Regions from separate parts of the Crassaminicella indica genome, predicted to be linked through region 4. Evidence: a T-box and tRNA genes for the amino acid it is inferred to sense, from the RefSeq annotation. Region 4 holds a T-box; the other regions hold tRNA genes.

Region 1 (4,187 bases), 1.1 Mb from region 4:
CCCTATAAATAAACAATATCAACATTAAAAAATATATGAATATAAGTGAATGACTTTGATAACTTTTGTAAAAAAACTTACTGAAATTTCATAAAAAATACGTTAAGAACCTTCATTATTTGAACGAAGTGAGTTTTGGAGGTTTAGTATTTTTCATGGAATAAAGTTTTGTTTTTTCAAAAGTTATCTGGAATGAACTGTTCTTTATATTTCGTTTTGAAGTTGTTTACCTATATATCTATAATCAAAAATATTTTGGATATACTATAAATAATATTTATTCTATCTTGTTTACAGTTAGTCTCATATTTCAATCTGAAATTTTTTAACTTAGGAGTTGATTTTATGTCCAAAAACAGGCTAGTTGTTCCTCAAGCTAGAAAAGCTTTAGACCAATTCAAACTAGAAATGGCAAAAGAATTAGGCATATCCCTCCTTAATATTACAGATAATAAATATTTAGCTTCATATCATACAGGTTTAATCACTAAAAAGTTAGTAGAGATAGGTGAAAAACAATTATTAGATAAATAAAAATAGAGGACACGAATTCCTGTCGTATCCTCTATTTTTATGGTGCGCCCAGAGAGATTCGAACTCCCGACCTTCTGATTCGTAGTCAGACACTCTATCCAGCTGAGCTATAGGCGCATATTCAAAAAAAAAAATTGGAGGCGGCACCCAGATTCGAACTGGGGAATAAAGGTTTTGCAGACCTCTGCCTTACCACTTGGCTATGCCGCCATTTTTTGGTGACCCATCCGCGGCTCGAACGCGGGACACCTTGATTAAAAGTCAAGTGCTCTACCAACTGAGCTAATGGGTCTTATGGCTGGGGTAGCAGGACTCGAACCTACGAATGCCAGAGTCAAAGTCTGGTGCCTTACCGACTTGGCGATACCCCATTATTTTTGGGGTGGATGATGGGATTCGAACCCACGCATGCAGGAGCCACAATCCTGTGTCTTAACCGCTTGACTACATCCACCATATTGGAGCGGATGATGGGAATCGAACCCACGCTACCAGCTTGGAAGGCTGGAGTTCTACCATTGAACTACATCCGCATATCTTGGAGCGGAAGACGGGATTCGAACCCGCGACCCTCGCCTTGGCAAGGCGATGCTCTACCACTGAGCCACTTCCGCAATTAATTGGTGGAGGAGAGTGGATTCGAACCACTGAAAGCTTAGCTAACGGATTTACAGTCCGCCCCCTTTGGCCACTCGGGAACTCCTCCTAATTCTTTGGAGCTGGCGAAGGGAATCGAACCCCCAACCTGCTGATTACAAGTCAGCTGCTCTACCGTTGAGCCACACCAGCACATTAGCACATTTATTGGCGACCCGGAAGGGGCTCGAACCCTCGACCTCCAGCGTGACAGGCTGGCATTCTAACCAACTGAACTACCGGGCCATAATCAAATTTTAATGGTGGGCGCAATAGGGATCGAACCTATGACCCCCTGCTTGTAAGGCAGGTGCTCTCCCAGCTGAGCTATGCGCCCAAAATGGTGACCCATCCGGGAATCGAACCCGGGTTACCGCCGTGAAAGGGCGGTGTCTTGACCGCTTGACCAATGGGCCATATTTTATTTGGTAGCGGCGAGTGGACTCGAACCACCGACCTTCCGGGTATGAACCGGACGCTCTAGCCAACTAAGCTACACCGCCATTTTGGTTGCGGAGGCAGGATTTGAACCTACGACCTTCGGGTTATGAGCCCGACGAGCTGCCAGCTGCTCCACTCCGCGATATTTTGGTGCCGGGGACCGGAATCGAACCGGTACGGTCTGTAAGGACCGCAGGATTTTAAGTCCTGTGCGTCTGCCAGTTCCGCCACCCCGGCATTTTTTGGCTCCAAGGGTGGGACTCGAACCCACAACCTACCGGTTAACAGCCGGGTGCTCCACCATTGAGCTACCTTGGAATAACTTACTTCCTTCATAAGACAAGATTAATAATAACACATTTCAAACATCTTGTCAATAGTTTTTTGCTTTTTATGGTGCGCCCAGAGAGATTCGAACTCCCGACCTTCTGATTCGTAGTCAGACACTCTATCCAGCTGAGCTATAGGCGCATATTCAAAAAAAAATTGGAGGCGACACCCAGATTCGAACTGGGGAATAAAGGTTTTGCAGACCTCTGCCTTACCACTTGGCTATGCCGCCATTTTTTGGTGACCCATCCGCGGCTCGAACGCGGGACACCTTGATTAAAAGTCAAGTGCTCTACCAACTGAGCTAATGGGTCTTATGGCTGGGGTAGCAGGACTCGAACCTACGAATGCCAGAGTCAAAGTCTGGTGCCTTACCGACTTGGCGATACCCCATTATTTTTGGGGTGGATGATGGGATTCGAACCCACGCATGCAGGAGCCACAATCCTGTGTCTTAACCGCTTGACTACATCCACCATATTGGAGCGGATGATGGGAATCGAACCCACGCTACCAGCTTGGAAGGCTGGAGTTCTACCATTGAACTACATCCGCATATCTTGGAGCGGAAGACGGGATTCGAACCCGCGACCCTCGCCTTGGCAAGGCGATGCTCTACCACTGAGCCACTTCCGCAATTAATTGGTGGAGGAGAGTGGATTCGAACCACTGAAAGCTTAGCTAACGGATTTACAGTCCGCCCCCTTTGGCCACTCGGGAACTCCTCCTAATTCTTTGGAGCTGGCGAAGGGAATCGAACCCCCAACCTGCTGATTACAAGTCAGCTGCTCTACCGTTGAGCCACACCAGCAAATTAATTTGGCGACCCGGAAGGGGCTCGAACCCTCGACCTCCAGCGTGACAGGCTGGCATTCTAACCAACTGAACTACCGGGCCATAATCAATTTTTTAATGGTGGGCGCAATAGGGATCGAACCTATGACCCCCTGCTTGTAAGGCAGGTGCTCTCCCAGCTGAGCTATGCGCCCAAAATGGTGACCCATCCGGGAATCGAACCCGGGTTACCGCCGTGAAAGGGCGGTGTCTTGACCGCTTGACCAATGGGCCATATTTTATTTGGTAGCGGCGAGTGGACTCGAACCACCGACCTTCCGGGTATGAACCGGACGCTCTAGCCAACTAAGCTACACCGCCATTTTGGTGCCGGGGACCGGAATCGAACCGGTACGGTCTGTAAGGACCGCAGGATTTTAAGTCCTGTGCGTCTGCCAGTTCCGCCACCCCGGCATTCTTTGGCTCCAAGGGTGGGACTCGAACCCACAACCTATCGGTTAACAGCCGAGTGCTCCACCATTGAGCTACCTTGGAACACAAACCAGCGACGACCTACTCTCCCAAGGCGTCTCCGCCTAAGTACCATCAGCGCTGAAGGGCTTAACTTCTGTGTTCGGTATGGGAACAGGTGTGACCCCTTCGCTATTGCCACTGGATTATTATATTATACCCTCAAAACTAAACAATGCATATTTTGGTCAAGCCCTCGACCTATTAGTATCGGTCAGCTAAAGACATTACTGCCCTTACACCTCCGACCTATCAACCAGATCGTCTTTCTGGGGTCTTACTGGATTAACTCCATGGGAAATCTTATCTTAAGGGGGGCTTCGCGCTTAGATGCCTTCAGCGCTTATCCCTTCCGTACATAGCTACTCAGCTGTGCCACTGGCGTGACAACTGATGCACCAGAGGTACGTCCATCCCGGTCCTCTCGTACTAAGGACAGCTCCTCTCAAATTTCCTACGCCCACAGCGGATAGGGACCGAACTGTCTCACGACGTTCTGAACCCAGCTCGCGTGCCTCTTTAATGGGCGAACAGCCCAACCCTTGGGACCTACTTCAGCCCCAGGATGAGACGAGCCGACATCGAGGTGCCAAACCTCCCCGTCGATGTGGACTCTTGGGGGAGATAAGCCTGTTATCCCCGGGGTAGCTTTTATCCGTTGAGCGATGGCCCTTCCACTCGGAACCACCGGATCACTAAGCCCGACTTTCGTCCTTGCTCGACCTGTGTGTCTCGCAATCAAGCTCCCTTCTGCCTTTGCACTCTTCGCGCGATTTCCGACCGCGCTGAGGGAACCTTTGGGCGCCTCCGTTACTCTTTAGGAGGCGACCGCCCCAGTCAAACTGCCCACCTGACAGTGTCCCAAAGCTGGATTCACAGCTTATGGTTAGAACTTCAGTATTACAAGAGTGGTATCCCAACGTCGACTCCACACACACTGG
Region 2 (4,187 bases), 610 kb from region 4:
AGGTAGCGAAATTCCTTGTCGGGTAAGTTCCGACCCGCACGAAAGGCGTAACGATTTGGGCACTGTCTCAACAATAGACTCGGTGAAATTGTAGTACCGGTGAAGATGCCGGTTACCCGCAGCAGGACGGAAAGACCCCGTGGAGCTTTACTGTAGCCTGACACTGGATTTTGGTATTACATGTACAGGATAGGTGGGAGACTGAGAAGCATGCACGCCAGTGTGTGTGGAGTCGACGTTGGGATACCACTCTTGTAATACTGAAGTTCTAACCATAAGCTGTGAATCCAGCTTTGGGACACTGTCAGGTGGGCAGTTTGACTGGGGCGGTCGCCTCCTAAAGAGTAACGGAGGCGCCCAAAGGTTCCCTCAGCGCGGTCGGAAATCGCGCGAAGAGTGCAAAGGCAGAAGGGAGCTTGATTGCGAGACACACAGGTCGAGCAAGGACGAAAGTCGGGCTTAGTGATCCGGTGGTTCCGAGTGGAAGGGCCATCGCTCAACGGATAAAAGCTACCCCGGGGATAACAGGCTTATCTCCCCCAAGAGTCCACATCGACGGGGAGGTTTGGCACCTCGATGTCGGCTCGTCTCATCCTGGGGCTGAAGTAGGTCCCAAGGGTTGGGCTGTTCGCCCATTAAAGAGGCACGCGAGCTGGGTTCAGAACGTCGTGAGACAGTTCGGTCCCTATCCGCTGTGGGCGTAGGAAATTTGAGAGGAGCTGTCCTTAGTACGAGAGGACCGGGATGGACGTACCTCTGGTGCATCAGTTGTCACGCCAGTGGCACAGCTGAGTAGCTATGTACGGAAGGGATAAGCGCTGAAGGCATCTAAGCGCGAAGCCCCCCTTAAGATAAGATTTCCCATGGAGTTAATCCAGTAAGACCCCAGAAAGACGATCTGGTTGATAGGTCGGAGGTGTAAGGGCAGTAATGTCTTTAGCTGACCGATACTAATAGGTCGAGGGCTTGACCAAAATATGCATTGTTTAGTTTTGAGGGTATAAAAAAGCAGTTGACAAAATTCTAGCAAGGTGGTAAAATAAATTTCGTCTTAACTCAACATTAGTATGTATAAGGATTTGTGTAGGATTAAAAAAATGCAAATTCTTTAAAAAAAGTGTTGACAAACTGCGAAAAACGAGATAAAATATATCTTGTCCTCAAAAAATCCAGTGGCAATAGCGAAGGGGTCACACCTGTTCCCATACCGAACACAGAAGTTAAGCCCTTCAGCGCTGATGGTACTTAGGCGGAGACGCCTTGGGAGAGTAGGTCGCCGCTGGTTTGTGTTCCAAGGTAGCTCAATGGTGGAGCACTCGGCTGTTAACCGATAGGTTGTGGGTTCGAGTCCCACCCTTGGAGCCAAAGAATGCCGGGGTGGCGGAACTGGCAGACGCACAGGACTTAAAATCCTGCGGTCCTTACAGACCGTACCGGTTCGATTCCGGTCCCCGGCACCAAAATATCGCGGAGTGGAGCAGCTGGCAGCTCGTCGGGCTCATAACCCGAAGGTCGTAGGTTCAAATCCTGCCTCCGCAACCATTAAGGCCCATTGGTCAAGCGGTCAAGACACCGCCCTTTCACGGCGGTAACCCGGGTTCGATTCCCGGATGGGTCACCATTTTGGGCGCATAGCTCAGCTGGGAGAGCACCTGCCTTACAAGCAGGGGGTCATAGGTTCGATCCCTATTGCGCCCACCATTAAAATTTGATTATGGCCCGGTAGTTCAGTTGGTTAGAATGCCAGCCTGTCACGCTGGAGGTCGAGGGTTCGAGCCCCTTCCGGGTCGCCAATAAATGTGCTGGTGTGGCTCAACGGTAGAGCAGCTGACTTGTAATCAGCAGGTTGGGGGTTCGATTCCCTTCGCCAGCTCCAAAGAATTAGGAGGAGTTCCCGAGTGGCCAAAGGGGGCGGACTGTAAATCCGTTAGCTAAGCTTTCAGTGGTTCGAATCCACTCTCCTCCACCAAATTTTATATCGCGGGTGTGGCGGAATTGGCAGACGCACTAGACTTAGGATCTAGCGCCTTGTGCGTGGGGGTTCAAGTCCCTCCACCCGCACCAATATGGGTTCATAGCTCAGCTGGATAGAGCAACGGCCTTCTAAGCCGTGTGTCCGGGGTTCGAGTCCCTGTGGACCCGCCATACTAGACCCATTAGCTCAGTCGGTAGAGCACTTGACTTTTAATCAAGGTGTCCCGCGTTCGAGCCGCGGATGGGTCACCAAATACGGAGGGGTGTCCGAGTGGTTTAAGGAGCTGGTCTTGAAAACCAGTGACTCCGCAAGGGGCCGTGGGTTCGAATCCCACCCCCTCCGCCACATGAAAAAATATCGAGGTGTAGCGCAGTTTGGTAGCGCATCTGGTTTGGGACCAGAGGGCCGCGGGTTCAAATCCTGCCACCTCGACCAAAATGCCCAGATAGCTCAGTCGGTAGAGCAGGGGACTGAAAATCCCCGTGTCGGTGGTTCGATTCCGCCTCTGGGCACCATTTGATCTTTGAAAACTATACAGTGTAAGAAATTAAGCCAGATACTCGTTATAAACGAGAAACGTTCAATTCGAATTCTTTTATTTGAGAGTTTGATCCTGGCTCAGGATGAACGCTGGCGGCGTGCCTAACACATGCAAGTCGAGCGAGAAGCTGTCAATGATCCTTCGGGAGATTTGATTAGTGGAAAGCGGCGGACGGGTGAGTAACGCGTGGGCAACCTGCCCTATACACAGGGATAGCCTCGGGAAACCGGGATTAATACCTGATAAAGCTCTAGTATCGCATGGTACATGAGTCAAAGCTTTAGCGGTATAGGATGGGCCCGCGTCTGATTAGCTAGTTGGTGAGGTAACGGCTCACCAAGGCAACGATCAGTAGCCGACCTGAGAGGGTGATCGGCCACACTGGAACTGAGACACGGTCCAGACTCCTACGGGAGGCAGCAGTGGGGAATATTGCACAATGGGCGAAAGCCTGATGCAGCAACGCCGCGTGAGTGATGAAGGCCTTCGGGTCGTAAAACTCTGTCCTAAGGGAAGAAAACTGACGGTACCTTAGGAGGAAGCCCCGGCTAACTACGTGCCAGCAGCCGCGGTAATACGTAGGGGGCGAGCGTTATCCGGAATCACTGGGCGTAAAGGGTGCGTAGGCGGCCGATAAAGTCTGGGGTGAAAGGCTACGGCTCAACCGTAGTAAGCCTTGGAAACTTATTGGCTTGAGTGCAGGAGAGGAGAGTGGAATTCCTAGTGTAGCGGTGAAATGCGTAGATATTAGGAGGAACACCAGTGGCGAAGGCGACTCTCTGGACTGTAACTGACGCTGAGGCACGAAAGCGTGGGGAGCGAACAGGATTAGATACCCTGGTAGTCCACGCCGTAAACGATGAGTGCTAGGTGTCGGAGGTTCATCCCTTCGGTGCCGCAGCTAACGCATTAAGCACTCCGCCTGGGGAGTACGGTCGCAAGACTGAAACTCAAAGGAATTGACGGGGACCCGCACAAGCAGCGGAGCATGTGGTTTAATTCGAAGCAACGCGAAGAACCTTACCAGGACTTGACATCCTCTGCATTAACCTTAATCGGTGAAATCCCTCCGGGGACAGAGAGACAGGTGGTGCATGGTTGTCGTCAGCTCGTGTCGTGAGATGTTGGGTTAAGTCCCGCAACGAGCGCAACCCTTGTCTTTAGTTGCCAGCATTTCGGATGGGCACTCTAGAGAGACTGCCGGGGATAACTCGGAGGAAGGTGGGGATGACGTCAAATCATCATGCCCCTTATGTTCTGGGCTACACACGTGCTACAATGGCTGGTACAACGGGAAGCGAAGGAGTAATCTGGAGCAAATCCTAAAAGCCAGTCTCAGTTCGGATTGTGGGCTGCAACTCGCCCACATGAAGCTGGAGTTGCTAGTAATCGTGGATCAGAATGCCGCGGTGAATGCGTTCCCGGGTCTTGTACACACCGCCCGTCACACCACGGGAGTTGGGGGCACCCGAAGTCAGCTATCTAACCTTATGGAGGAAGCTGCCGAAGGTGAAATCAATAACTGGGGTGAAGTCGTAACAAGGTAGCCGTATCGGAAGGTGCGGCTGGATCACCTCCTTTCTAAGGAGAAAGGCTTAACTTATACTGTATAGTTTTGAAGGATCAAACCTTCAAAAGTTAATTATGGGGACGTAGCTCAGCTGGGAGAGC
Region 3 (4,187 bases), 1.1 Mb from region 4:
AGTTTGACTGGGGCGGTCGCCTCCTAAAGAGTAACGGAGGCGCCCAAAGGTTCCCTCAGCGCGGTCGGAAATCGCGCGAAGAGTGCAAAGGCAGAAGGGAGCTTGATTGCGAGACACACAGGTCGAGCAAGGACGAAAGTCGGGCTTAGTGATCCGGTGGTTCCGAGTGGAAGGGCCATCGCTCAACGGATAAAAGCTACCCCGGGGATAACAGGCTTATCTCCCCCAAGAGTCCACATCGACGGGGAGGTTTGGCACCTCGATGTCGGCTCGTCTCATCCTGGGGCTGAAGTAGGTCCCAAGGGTTGGGCTGTTCGCCCATTAAAGAGGCACGCGAGCTGGGTTCAGAACGTCGTGAGACAGTTCGGTCCCTATCCGCTGTGGGCGTAGGAAATTTGAGAGGAGCTGTCCTTAGTACGAGAGGACCGGGATGGACGTACCTCTGGTGCATCAGTTGTCACGCCAGTGGCACAGCTGAGTAGCTATGTACGGAAGGGATAAGCGCTGAAGGCATCTAAGCGCGAAGCCCCCCTTAAGATAAGATTTCCCATGGAGTTAATCCAGTAAGACCCCAGAAAGACGATCTGGTTGATAGGTTGGAGGTGTAAGGGCAGTAATGTCTTTAGCTGACCGATACTAATAGGTCGAGGGCTTGACCAAAATATGCATTGTTTAGTTTTGAGGGTATAAAAAAGCAGTTGACAAAATTCTAGCAAGGTGGTAAAATAAATTTTGTCTTAACTCAACATTAGTATGTATAAGGATTTGTGTAGGACTGAAAAAATGCAAATTCTTTAAAAAAGTGTTGACAAACTGCGAAAAACGAGATAAAATATATCTTGTCCTCAAAAAAATCCAGTGGCAATAGCGAAGGGGTCACACCTGTTCCCATACCGAACACAGAAGTTAAGCCCTTCAGCGCTGATGGTACTTAGGCGGAGACGCCTTGGGAGAGTAGGTCGCCGCTGGTTTGTGTTCCAAGGTAGCTCAATGGTGGAGCACTCGGCTGTTAACCGATAGGTTGTGGGTTCGAGTCCCACCCTTGGAGCCAAAGAATGCCGGGGTGGCGGAACTGGCAGACGCACAGGACTTAAAATCCTGCGGTCCTTACAGACCGTACCGGTTCGATTCCGGTCCCCGGCACCAAAATATCGCGGAGTGGAGCAGCTGGCAGCTCGTCGGGCTCATAACCCGAAGGTCGTAGGTTCAAATCCTGCCTCCGCAACCATTAAGGCCCATTGGTCAAGCGGTCAAGACACCGCCCTTTCACGGCGGTAACCCGGGTTCGATTCCCGGATGGGTCACCATTTTGGGCGCATAGCTCAGCTGGGAGAGCACCTGCCTTACAAGCAGGGGGTCATAGGTTCGATCCCTATTGCGCCCACCATTAAAATTTGATTATGGCCCGGTAGTTCAGTTGGTTAGAATGCCAGCCTGTCACGCTGGAGGTCGAGGGTTCGAGCCCCTTCCGGGTCGCCAATAAATGTGCTGGTGTGGCTCAACGGTAGAGCAGCTGACTTGTAATCAGCAGGTTGGGGGTTCGATTCCCTTCGCCAGCTCCAAAGAATTAGGAGGAGTTCCCGAGTGGCCAAAGGGGGCGGACTGTAAATCCGTTAGCTAAGCTTTCAGTGGTTCGAATCCACTCTCCTCCACCAATTAATTGCGGAAGTGGCTCAGTGGTAGAGCATCGCCTTGCCAAGGCGAGGGTCGCGGGTTCGAATCCCGTCTTCCGCTCCAAGATATGCGGATGTAGTTCAATGGTAGAACTCCAGCCTTCCAAGCTGGTAGCGTGGGTTCGATTCCCATCATCCGCTCCAATAAGGGTTCATAGCTCAGCTGGATAGAGCAACGGCCTTCTAAGCCGTGTGTCCGGGGTTCGAGTCCCTGTGGACCCGCCATAAAATAATGGGGTATCGCCAAGTCGGTAAGGCACCAGACTTTGACTCTGGCATTCGTAGGTTCGAGTCCTGCTACCCCAGCCATAAGACCCATTAGCTCAGTCGGTAGAGCACTTGACTTTTAATCAAGGTGTCCCGCGTTCGAGCCGCGGATGGGTCACCAAATATGGAGGGGTGTCCGAGTGGTTTAAGGAGCTGGTCTTGAAAACCAGTGACTCCGAAAGGGGCCGTGGGTTCGAATCCCACCCCCTCCGCCAGATTTGGAGAAGTACTCAAGTAGGCTGAAGAGGACGGTTTGCTAAACCGTTAGGCCGAGTAATCGGTGCGCGGGTTCGAATCCCGCCTTCTCCGCCAAATGAGGGCCTTTAGCTCAGTTGGTTAGAGCGTCCGGCTCATAACCGGCAGGTCCGGGGTTCGAGTCCCTGAAGGCCCACCATTTTAGGGGTATAGCTCAGTTGGTAGAGCAGTGGTCTCCAAAACCACGTGCCGAGGGTTCAAGTCCTTCTGCCCCTGCCAATCATAAAAAAAATCGAGGTGTAGCGCAGTTTGGTAGCGCATCTGGTTTGGGACCAGAGGGCCGCGGGTTCAAATCCTGCCACCTCGACCATTGATTGGGGCTTGTAGCTCAGGTGGTTAGAGCGCACGCCTGATAAGCGTGAGGTCGGAGGTTCGAGTCCTCCCAAGCCCACCATTTTTTTTTATAGGGGCCTTTAGCTCAGTTGGTTAGAGCGTCCGGCTCATAACCGGCAGGTCCGGGGTTCGAATCCCTGAAGGCCCACCATATATAATATATAGATGAATATTTGCCCAGATAGCTCAGTCGGTAGAGCAGGGGACTGAAAATCCCCGTGTCGGAGGTTCGATTCCGCCTCTGGGCACCAATAAAAAACAAGCTCATTTGAGCTTGTTTTTTATTGCATTTGATTAAAAATATATGGTATAAGCTTTGATATAAATAAGTGAATATCTAAAGGCTTTATATGATTGTTCTGTTTGAATAGAATAATATTTTCAGGAATGAAATCATTTGATTGATTTTTTCTACAAGGAAATGAAAAATCACACAGATCAATATATAAGCATTTATCACCAGAAGAAAGACGACCTTTATATAATGGAATTTTGATTTTGAAAGTATTTGTATTTTTTACATATTCAAAACAAAAACCATTTTCATAAGCGATATAGTTATTTATATGATTATTTTTATAGACTCCTTCTAAATGAAAAGAATTGTCTTTAATATATTGCTTTGAAATATAGCATGTATTTTTTTTATAAATATGAAAAATTTGAGGAAAGGCTTGGAGAATTTGTTCAATATGAATCTTATCTAATATCATAAAAGCTTTACTAAAATAATATAGATCGTCATAATTGTGAAGCAGAATAATATCTTTTATTTGTTTGTTTTTTTCTTTTTCATATTGATTATAAAGGGTAACACTTTCTTTACCTGAAATTTTATCATTTCTATGAATACCTAAATACGCTTCTACAGATTTTAGCTTACAATTATTAAGATTAAGTTTTTTTTGAACCCTTCTAATTAGTTTGAGAAGATCAATACTTTGGTAGGTTTTAATAGAATAATCAATTTCATTGGCTAAAAATCTTTTATTTAAAAAAGGGATATCAAATGTGTTTCCATTATAATTTATTAAAATATCAAATTCTTGAATTTCTTCTTTAAAGGCAGATAATAGTTCCTTTTCTTCTTTTTTATTGTTGCAGAAAAATTGTTTTATAGAAATTTTACCATTTTCTATGTATAAAAGCCCTATAAGAATGACTTTATGAAAACGAGGGTTTAGACCTGTCGTCTCAATATCGAATATAGCAAAATTTGCATCACCATATAGATCTAAAAAATTTTTTGGCATATGTAATGTTTCTTCAAGATTATATTGTATGATTTCCAAAATATCAACTCCTATTTTTTACTAATATATTATAATATATCATACTTAAAAGGATTAATGAACATTTATAGTATATATATAGGGATCCAACTTTAAAATGAAATATAAAAGATAGTTCATTCCAGATAACTTTTGAAAAAACAAAACTTCATTTCATGAAAAAATACTAAACCTTCAAAACTCACTTCGTTCAAACAATGAAGGTTCTTAACGTATTTTTTATGAAATTTCAGTAAGTTTTTTTACAAAAGTTATCAAAGTCATTCACTTATCTTTATATATTTCTTTTTTTATGTTGATGTTGTTTATCTATAGGGATCCAACTTCAAAGTTTAATTATTTATAAAAGCTTTTTGCATATACAATA
Region 4 (4,187 bases):
TATTTTGAAAGAAAAAATGGTTTATCAGTTTACATACTATTATCAAAAGAAAGTGCTTCATGAAAATTTAAAGGAAGAAGAAATGGTTAAAAAGGTGATGCTTTTATTTGAGCAATTTAAGCAAGGACAGTTTTTTACTGACAAAGCAGATTATCAAATACTTATTAGTAAAAAGTTTAAAGTAAAAATATTAAAAAAGCCTCCTACTAAAAAACCTACCAATTTAGAGCATAATCGAAGGAAAAGGTATATATTATCTGATGATTTATCAAAGCCTTTTTTGCTTCGCTTAGGTGTTGTGAATGAAGAAGGAAAGGTACTCGCAAAGAAATACGATAAGTTTCGTCAGATTAATCGCTTTTTAGAAATGGTAGAGGATATAATGCCGCAGCTTAAAAAGAAAGATGGAAGACTCAATATTATTGATTTTGGCTGTGGGAAATCATATTTAACCTTTGCTTTATATCATTATCTAGTGGAGTTATTCAAGCTTGATGTAAAGATTATTGGATTAGATTTAAAAGAGGATGTTATAAAGCATTGTAATGAAATTGCAAAGGATTTGGGCTATGCGGACTTAAAATTTATGATTGGAGATATTCAACATTTTACAGGGGTTGATAAAGTAGATATGGTTGTAACTCTACATGCTTGTGATACAGCAACAGATGCAGCTCTTACAAAGGCTATAGAATGGGATGCGAAAGTTATTTTATCTGTTCCTTGCTGTCAGCATGAATTGCTTGGTCAAATTCATAATGACATTATGAAGCCTATCCTAAAACATGGTATTTTAAAAGAAAGAATGTCAGCTATTGTTACAGATAGTATAAGAGCAAATATATTAGAGATTATGGGTTACCAAACACAGATATTAGAATTTATCGATATGGAACATACTCCTAAGAATTTACTCATTAGGGCTGTAAAAGCTAATAAAGCTTCTCGTGAAGTAGTAGAGGAATATAAAAGAATGAAAGAATTTTGGGGTATTGATCCGTATTTTGAAAGAGCTTTAGGGGAAAGGTTATCTAAAAAGTTAAAGTGAGTTTGTGGATATATAGGACAAATATATGATTTCATCCACAAGAATGTAATAGCAAATGGTTTTTATCCACAAGCAAAAAAAAGCAAGTACATCAATGGATATTGATATACTTGCTTTTTTTGATGCTGTTACTTTAAACTAATTTTACTTGATGATATACTTTTTTGCCTTTTTTAATCATGATGGTATCATCTTTAAAATCTTCTTCTTTAACTATATGCTTTATATCTGTAATTTTTTTGCCGTCTAAAGCTATTCCACCTTGCTGAATCAATCTTCTTGCTTCGCTATTTGATGAAGTAAGCTTAAGCTTTGTAAGAAGTGCCATAAGCCCTATACCTTCTGCAAATTCAGAACGTGGTATTTCAGTAGCTGGAATATTTTCACTTGCAGGACCTTTACCAAATAATGCTTTTGCTCCTTCTTGTGCTTTTTTCGCTTCTTTTTCACCATGAACAAGCTTTGTTACTTCATATGCAAGAATTTCTTTTGCTTTATTGATAGCTGCTCCTTCTAGAGAACCCAATTTTTTGACTTCATCCATTGGAAGGAATGTAAGAAGGCTTAAGCATTTTTCTACATCTGCATCGTCTACATTTCTCCAGTATTGATAAAAATCATATGGAGATGTTTTTTCAGGATCAAGCCAAATAGCACCAGATTCTGTTTTACCCATCTTCTTTCCTTCACTTGTTGTAAGCAACGTAAAGGTCATACCGTAAGCAGGACTACTATCTATTCTTCTTATTAACTCAACTCCACCAAGAATATTAGACCATTGATCATTGCCGCCAAGTTGCATTTTACAATTGTATTTTCTATGAAGCTCTAAGAAATCATAAGATTGCATAATCATGTAGTTAAATTCAAGAAAGGACAATCCTTTTTCCATACGGCTTTTAAAGCATTCTGCTGTAAGCATTCGATTTACAGAGAAATGCTTTCCAACTTCTCTTAAGAAAGGAATATACTCAAGATTCATTAGCCAATCTGCATTATTAACCATTATCGCTTTTCCTTCAGAGAAGTCTAGAAATTTTGAAAGCTGCTTTTTAAAGCATTCTGCATTATGTTTTATTGTCTCTGGTGTCATCATTTTTCTCATATCTGTTTTTCCAGTAGGATCTCCTACCATTGCTGTTCCCCCACCGATTAGTACAATGGGTCTATGACCAGCCTTCTGCATATGCATCATTGTAATGGCTTGTAGAAAGTGACCAACGTGTAGACTGTCAGCAGTAGGGTCAAAGCCAATATAAAATGTAACGGATTCTTTTCCAAGAAGCTCTCTAATCTCATCTTCATGAGTAGTTTGTTCAATAAATCCACGTTCTTTTAGTACATCAAAAACATTTGTCATGCTAAAACCTCCTTGTTTTTATAAAAAAAATAAAGGGTTTTATCATCCTAAGGACGAGAAAACCCGTGGTACCACCTTAATTCGCATAAAGCCTCTAACCACGATAACGAGTGGGAACCGTCGAAGTTTTTAGCTTCGAAACTCCAGCCTGTAATTCATCTTACTATGTACTATAGACTTTTCAGCAACCAGTCTATTCTCTGAAATTGTAACCATAGCAGACTACTAAAAGCCTTCATTGTTTTTTACTATACAACTATTCTATCCCATATTAACATAAGTATGTGTGTTATGACAAGATAGTGAAATAAATTGTTAAGAGAAAATTATTGAGGAAAATATTTCATTCTATTGACAAGCTAATACAAAACTGTTAATATGAAGGTTGTCATTTAATAAGACATATGTCAGTTCGCAATATCCTGACATTAAACAAAACTACGGAGGGTGAAAAAATGAAAAAAACAAATTATTTAGTGCAGGCAGCATTGATTGGGGCTATTTATGCTGTACTTACTATTGCGTTTGCACCTATTAGCTATGGGCAAATTCAAGTAAGAATATCAGAAGCCTTAACAATATTGCCGATGTTTACACCTGCTGCTATTCCAGGATTGTATGTTGGATGTATTGTAGCGAACATCTATGGCGGTGGGGGAATGATTGATATTGTATTTGGAAGCTTAGCTACACTTATTGCGGCATTTTTATCTTATAAGATGCCAAAGAAATGGTTAGTACCCATGCCACCTGTTATTGTAAATGGAATCATAATAGGCTTTATTCTAAATTACCTTTATGATTTGCCATTATTTATTACAATGGGTTGGGTAACATTAGGACAATTGATTGCTTGTTATGGATTAGGATATCCATTAATGTTAACCTTAGAACGATATAAGGATAAAATTTTTAAAGCATAAAGGGCCGTCAGAAAATAAAAATTGGCCCTTCCTATTTCTCTCATTCCAGCATAATTCTACATCCTGCTCGTACCATTTTCCTACTATTATCTTTTTTACAGAAACAAGAGATAAATCGCATAGTTCTTTATGTTTTTTTAAAAAAATATCTTTCGTATACCAGTTATCACATAAAAAAATTGTTTGGTAATTGATCGGTGGAATAAAAAAATAATTAACAAAATACAATATGTCAATTTTATTAAAACAATCACTTTAGCGTTTTTTGTTTGATTTTTCTTATCGTGGTTATTGTTTGATTTGAAAAAAAGAAAATCTATTTTATATATCCATAATATAAATAAACCAGAAGCAAGCAAAAAAGAAGAAAATATAACAATAAGTATTTGAACAACTGCCATTTATAACAACTCCTTGTTTTAAATCAATATCATTTTACTTCAAGAAAATAAAATGAATAATAAAACCTAAAGTTAATACAAGTATGCTTAAAAACATAAACAAGACACCTTTTTGGGCCGCTTTTCTATTGTAACTGTTATCTTTTTTTGATGTAAAAAAGGATAAGTGAAACGTCCAATCAAATATAGACTTATACGATACCCCAATAACAGCCAAAACTATAGAAATATCTATAAGAATATGAAATATTACATTTGCAAACTGTGGTTTCATATTTATAATCATTCCTTTCCCTGGGTGAAAGGTAAAAACTGTTTATGCAAGTGGTAATGGTAGGAATCTTTGGAATTATTTAATTCTTTTAAGTTCTAAAAACACTCCATTTCGTACCACAATTATATCAAGTCATCATCTTTCACTATCATTTTTTTATAAAAAGGATTTTCACATATTT

What was found. The T-box of region 4 lies ahead of tyrS (tyrosine--tRNA ligase). A T-box ahead of a tRNA ligase gene usually reads a tRNA of that ligase, here a tRNA-Tyr.
Region 1: it has a tRNA-Tyr gene. The T-box ahead of tyrS (tyrosine--tRNA ligase) is inferred to sense a tRNA for this amino acid. The anticodon was not compared.
Region 2: it has a tRNA-Tyr gene. The T-box ahead of tyrS (tyrosine--tRNA ligase) is inferred to sense a tRNA for this amino acid. The anticodon was not compared.
Region 3: it has a tRNA-Tyr gene. The T-box ahead of tyrS (tyrosine--tRNA ligase) is inferred to sense a tRNA for this amino acid. The anticodon was not compared.

What each region holds. Positions count from the first base shown of each region.
Region 1 covers NZ_CP078093.1:76,344-80,530, forward strand. The annotation lists gene KVH43_RS00445 (alpha/beta-type small acid-soluble spore protein) at 346-534, shown strand; tRNA gene KVH43_RS00450 (tRNA-Arg) at 575-651, opposite strand; tRNA gene KVH43_RS00455 (tRNA-Cys) at 670-744, opposite strand; tRNA gene KVH43_RS00460 (tRNA-Lys) at 751-826, opposite strand; tRNA gene KVH43_RS00465 (tRNA-Gln) at 830-905, opposite strand; tRNA gene KVH43_RS00470 (tRNA-His) at 913-988, opposite strand; tRNA gene KVH43_RS00475 (tRNA-Gly) at 994-1,067, opposite strand; tRNA gene KVH43_RS00480 (tRNA-Gly) at 1,074-1,148, opposite strand; tRNA gene KVH43_RS00485 (tRNA-Tyr) at 1,156-1,240, opposite strand; tRNA gene KVH43_RS00490 (tRNA-Thr) at 1,249-1,323, opposite strand; tRNA gene KVH43_RS00495 (tRNA-Asp) at 1,340-1,416, opposite strand; tRNA gene KVH43_RS00500 (tRNA-Val) at 1,432-1,507, opposite strand; tRNA gene KVH43_RS00505 (tRNA-Glu) at 1,512-1,586, opposite strand; tRNA gene KVH43_RS00510 (tRNA-Met) at 1,597-1,673, opposite strand; tRNA gene KVH43_RS00515 (tRNA-Met) at 1,678-1,753, opposite strand; tRNA gene KVH43_RS00520 (tRNA-Leu) at 1,760-1,848, opposite strand; tRNA gene KVH43_RS00525 (tRNA-Asn) at 1,855-1,929, opposite strand; tRNA gene KVH43_RS00530 (tRNA-Arg) at 2,006-2,082, opposite strand; tRNA gene KVH43_RS00535 (tRNA-Cys) at 2,099-2,173, opposite strand; tRNA gene KVH43_RS00540 (tRNA-Lys) at 2,180-2,255, opposite strand; tRNA gene KVH43_RS00545 (tRNA-Gln) at 2,259-2,334, opposite strand; tRNA gene KVH43_RS00550 (tRNA-His) at 2,342-2,417, opposite strand; tRNA gene KVH43_RS00555 (tRNA-Gly) at 2,423-2,496, opposite strand; tRNA gene KVH43_RS00560 (tRNA-Gly) at 2,503-2,577, opposite strand; tRNA gene KVH43_RS00565 (tRNA-Tyr) at 2,585-2,669, opposite strand; tRNA gene KVH43_RS00570 (tRNA-Thr) at 2,678-2,752, opposite strand; tRNA gene KVH43_RS00575 (tRNA-Asp) at 2,762-2,838, opposite strand; tRNA gene KVH43_RS00580 (tRNA-Val) at 2,855-2,930, opposite strand; tRNA gene KVH43_RS00585 (tRNA-Glu) at 2,935-3,009, opposite strand; tRNA gene KVH43_RS00590 (tRNA-Met) at 3,020-3,096, opposite strand; tRNA gene KVH43_RS00595 (tRNA-Leu) at 3,101-3,189, opposite strand; tRNA gene KVH43_RS00600 (tRNA-Asn) at 3,196-3,270, opposite strand; rRNA gene rrf (5S ribosomal RNA) at 3,276-3,392, opposite strand; rRNA gene KVH43_RS00610 (23S ribosomal RNA) at 3,431-4,187, opposite strand, start outside.
Region 2 covers NZ_CP078093.1:548,343-552,529, reverse strand. The annotation lists rRNA gene KVH43_RS02695 (23S ribosomal RNA) at 1-974, shown strand, start outside; rRNA gene rrf (5S ribosomal RNA) at 1,169-1,285, shown strand; tRNA gene KVH43_RS02685 (tRNA-Asn) at 1,291-1,365, shown strand; tRNA gene KVH43_RS02680 (tRNA-Leu) at 1,372-1,460, shown strand; tRNA gene KVH43_RS02675 (tRNA-Met) at 1,467-1,542, shown strand; tRNA gene KVH43_RS02670 (tRNA-Glu) at 1,547-1,621, shown strand; tRNA gene KVH43_RS02665 (tRNA-Val) at 1,626-1,701, shown strand; tRNA gene KVH43_RS02660 (tRNA-Asp) at 1,717-1,793, shown strand; tRNA gene KVH43_RS02655 (tRNA-Thr) at 1,802-1,876, shown strand; tRNA gene KVH43_RS02650 (tRNA-Tyr) at 1,885-1,969, shown strand; tRNA gene KVH43_RS02645 (tRNA-Leu) at 1,981-2,064, shown strand; tRNA gene KVH43_RS02640 (tRNA-Arg) at 2,069-2,145, shown strand; tRNA gene KVH43_RS02635 (tRNA-Lys) at 2,151-2,226, shown strand; tRNA gene KVH43_RS02630 (tRNA-Ser) at 2,232-2,320, shown strand; tRNA gene KVH43_RS02625 (tRNA-Pro) at 2,334-2,410, shown strand; tRNA gene KVH43_RS02620 (tRNA-Phe) at 2,415-2,490, shown strand; rRNA gene KVH43_RS02615 (16S ribosomal RNA) at 2,571-4,097, shown strand; tRNA gene KVH43_RS02610 (tRNA-Ala) at 4,163-4,187, shown strand, end outside.
Region 3 covers NZ_CP078093.1:66,857-71,043, reverse strand. The annotation lists rRNA gene KVH43_RS00425 (23S ribosomal RNA) at 1-660, shown strand, start outside; rRNA gene rrf (5S ribosomal RNA) at 855-971, shown strand; tRNA gene KVH43_RS00415 (tRNA-Asn) at 977-1,051, shown strand; tRNA gene KVH43_RS00410 (tRNA-Leu) at 1,058-1,146, shown strand; tRNA gene KVH43_RS00405 (tRNA-Met) at 1,153-1,228, shown strand; tRNA gene KVH43_RS00400 (tRNA-Glu) at 1,233-1,307, shown strand; tRNA gene KVH43_RS00395 (tRNA-Val) at 1,312-1,387, shown strand; tRNA gene KVH43_RS00390 (tRNA-Asp) at 1,403-1,479, shown strand; tRNA gene KVH43_RS00385 (tRNA-Thr) at 1,488-1,562, shown strand; tRNA gene KVH43_RS00380 (tRNA-Tyr) at 1,571-1,655, shown strand; tRNA gene KVH43_RS00375 (tRNA-Gly) at 1,663-1,737, shown strand; tRNA gene KVH43_RS00370 (tRNA-Gly) at 1,744-1,817, shown strand; tRNA gene KVH43_RS00365 (tRNA-Arg) at 1,822-1,898, shown strand; tRNA gene KVH43_RS00360 (tRNA-Gln) at 1,907-1,982, shown strand; tRNA gene KVH43_RS00355 (tRNA-Lys) at 1,986-2,061, shown strand; tRNA gene KVH43_RS00350 (tRNA-Ser) at 2,067-2,155, shown strand; tRNA gene KVH43_RS00345 (tRNA-Ser) at 2,161-2,252, shown strand; tRNA gene KVH43_RS00340 (tRNA-Ile) at 2,258-2,334, shown strand; tRNA gene KVH43_RS00335 (tRNA-Trp) at 2,339-2,414, shown strand; tRNA gene KVH43_RS00330 (tRNA-Pro) at 2,429-2,505, shown strand; tRNA gene KVH43_RS00325 (tRNA-Ile) at 2,513-2,589, shown strand; tRNA gene KVH43_RS00320 (tRNA-Ile) at 2,603-2,679, shown strand; tRNA gene KVH43_RS00315 (tRNA-Phe) at 2,704-2,779, shown strand; gene KVH43_RS00310 (ribonuclease H-like domain-containing protein) at 2,810-3,820, opposite strand.
Region 4 covers NZ_CP078093.1:1,162,976-1,167,162, forward strand. The annotation lists gene KVH43_RS05485 (class I SAM-dependent methyltransferase) at 1-1,048, shown strand, start outside; gene tyrS (tyrosine--tRNA ligase) at 1,182-2,408, opposite strand; T-box leader at 2,455-2,656, opposite strand; gene KVH43_RS05495 (QueT transporter family protein) at 2,864-3,331, shown strand; gene KVH43_RS05500 (hypothetical protein) at 4,129-4,187, opposite strand, start outside.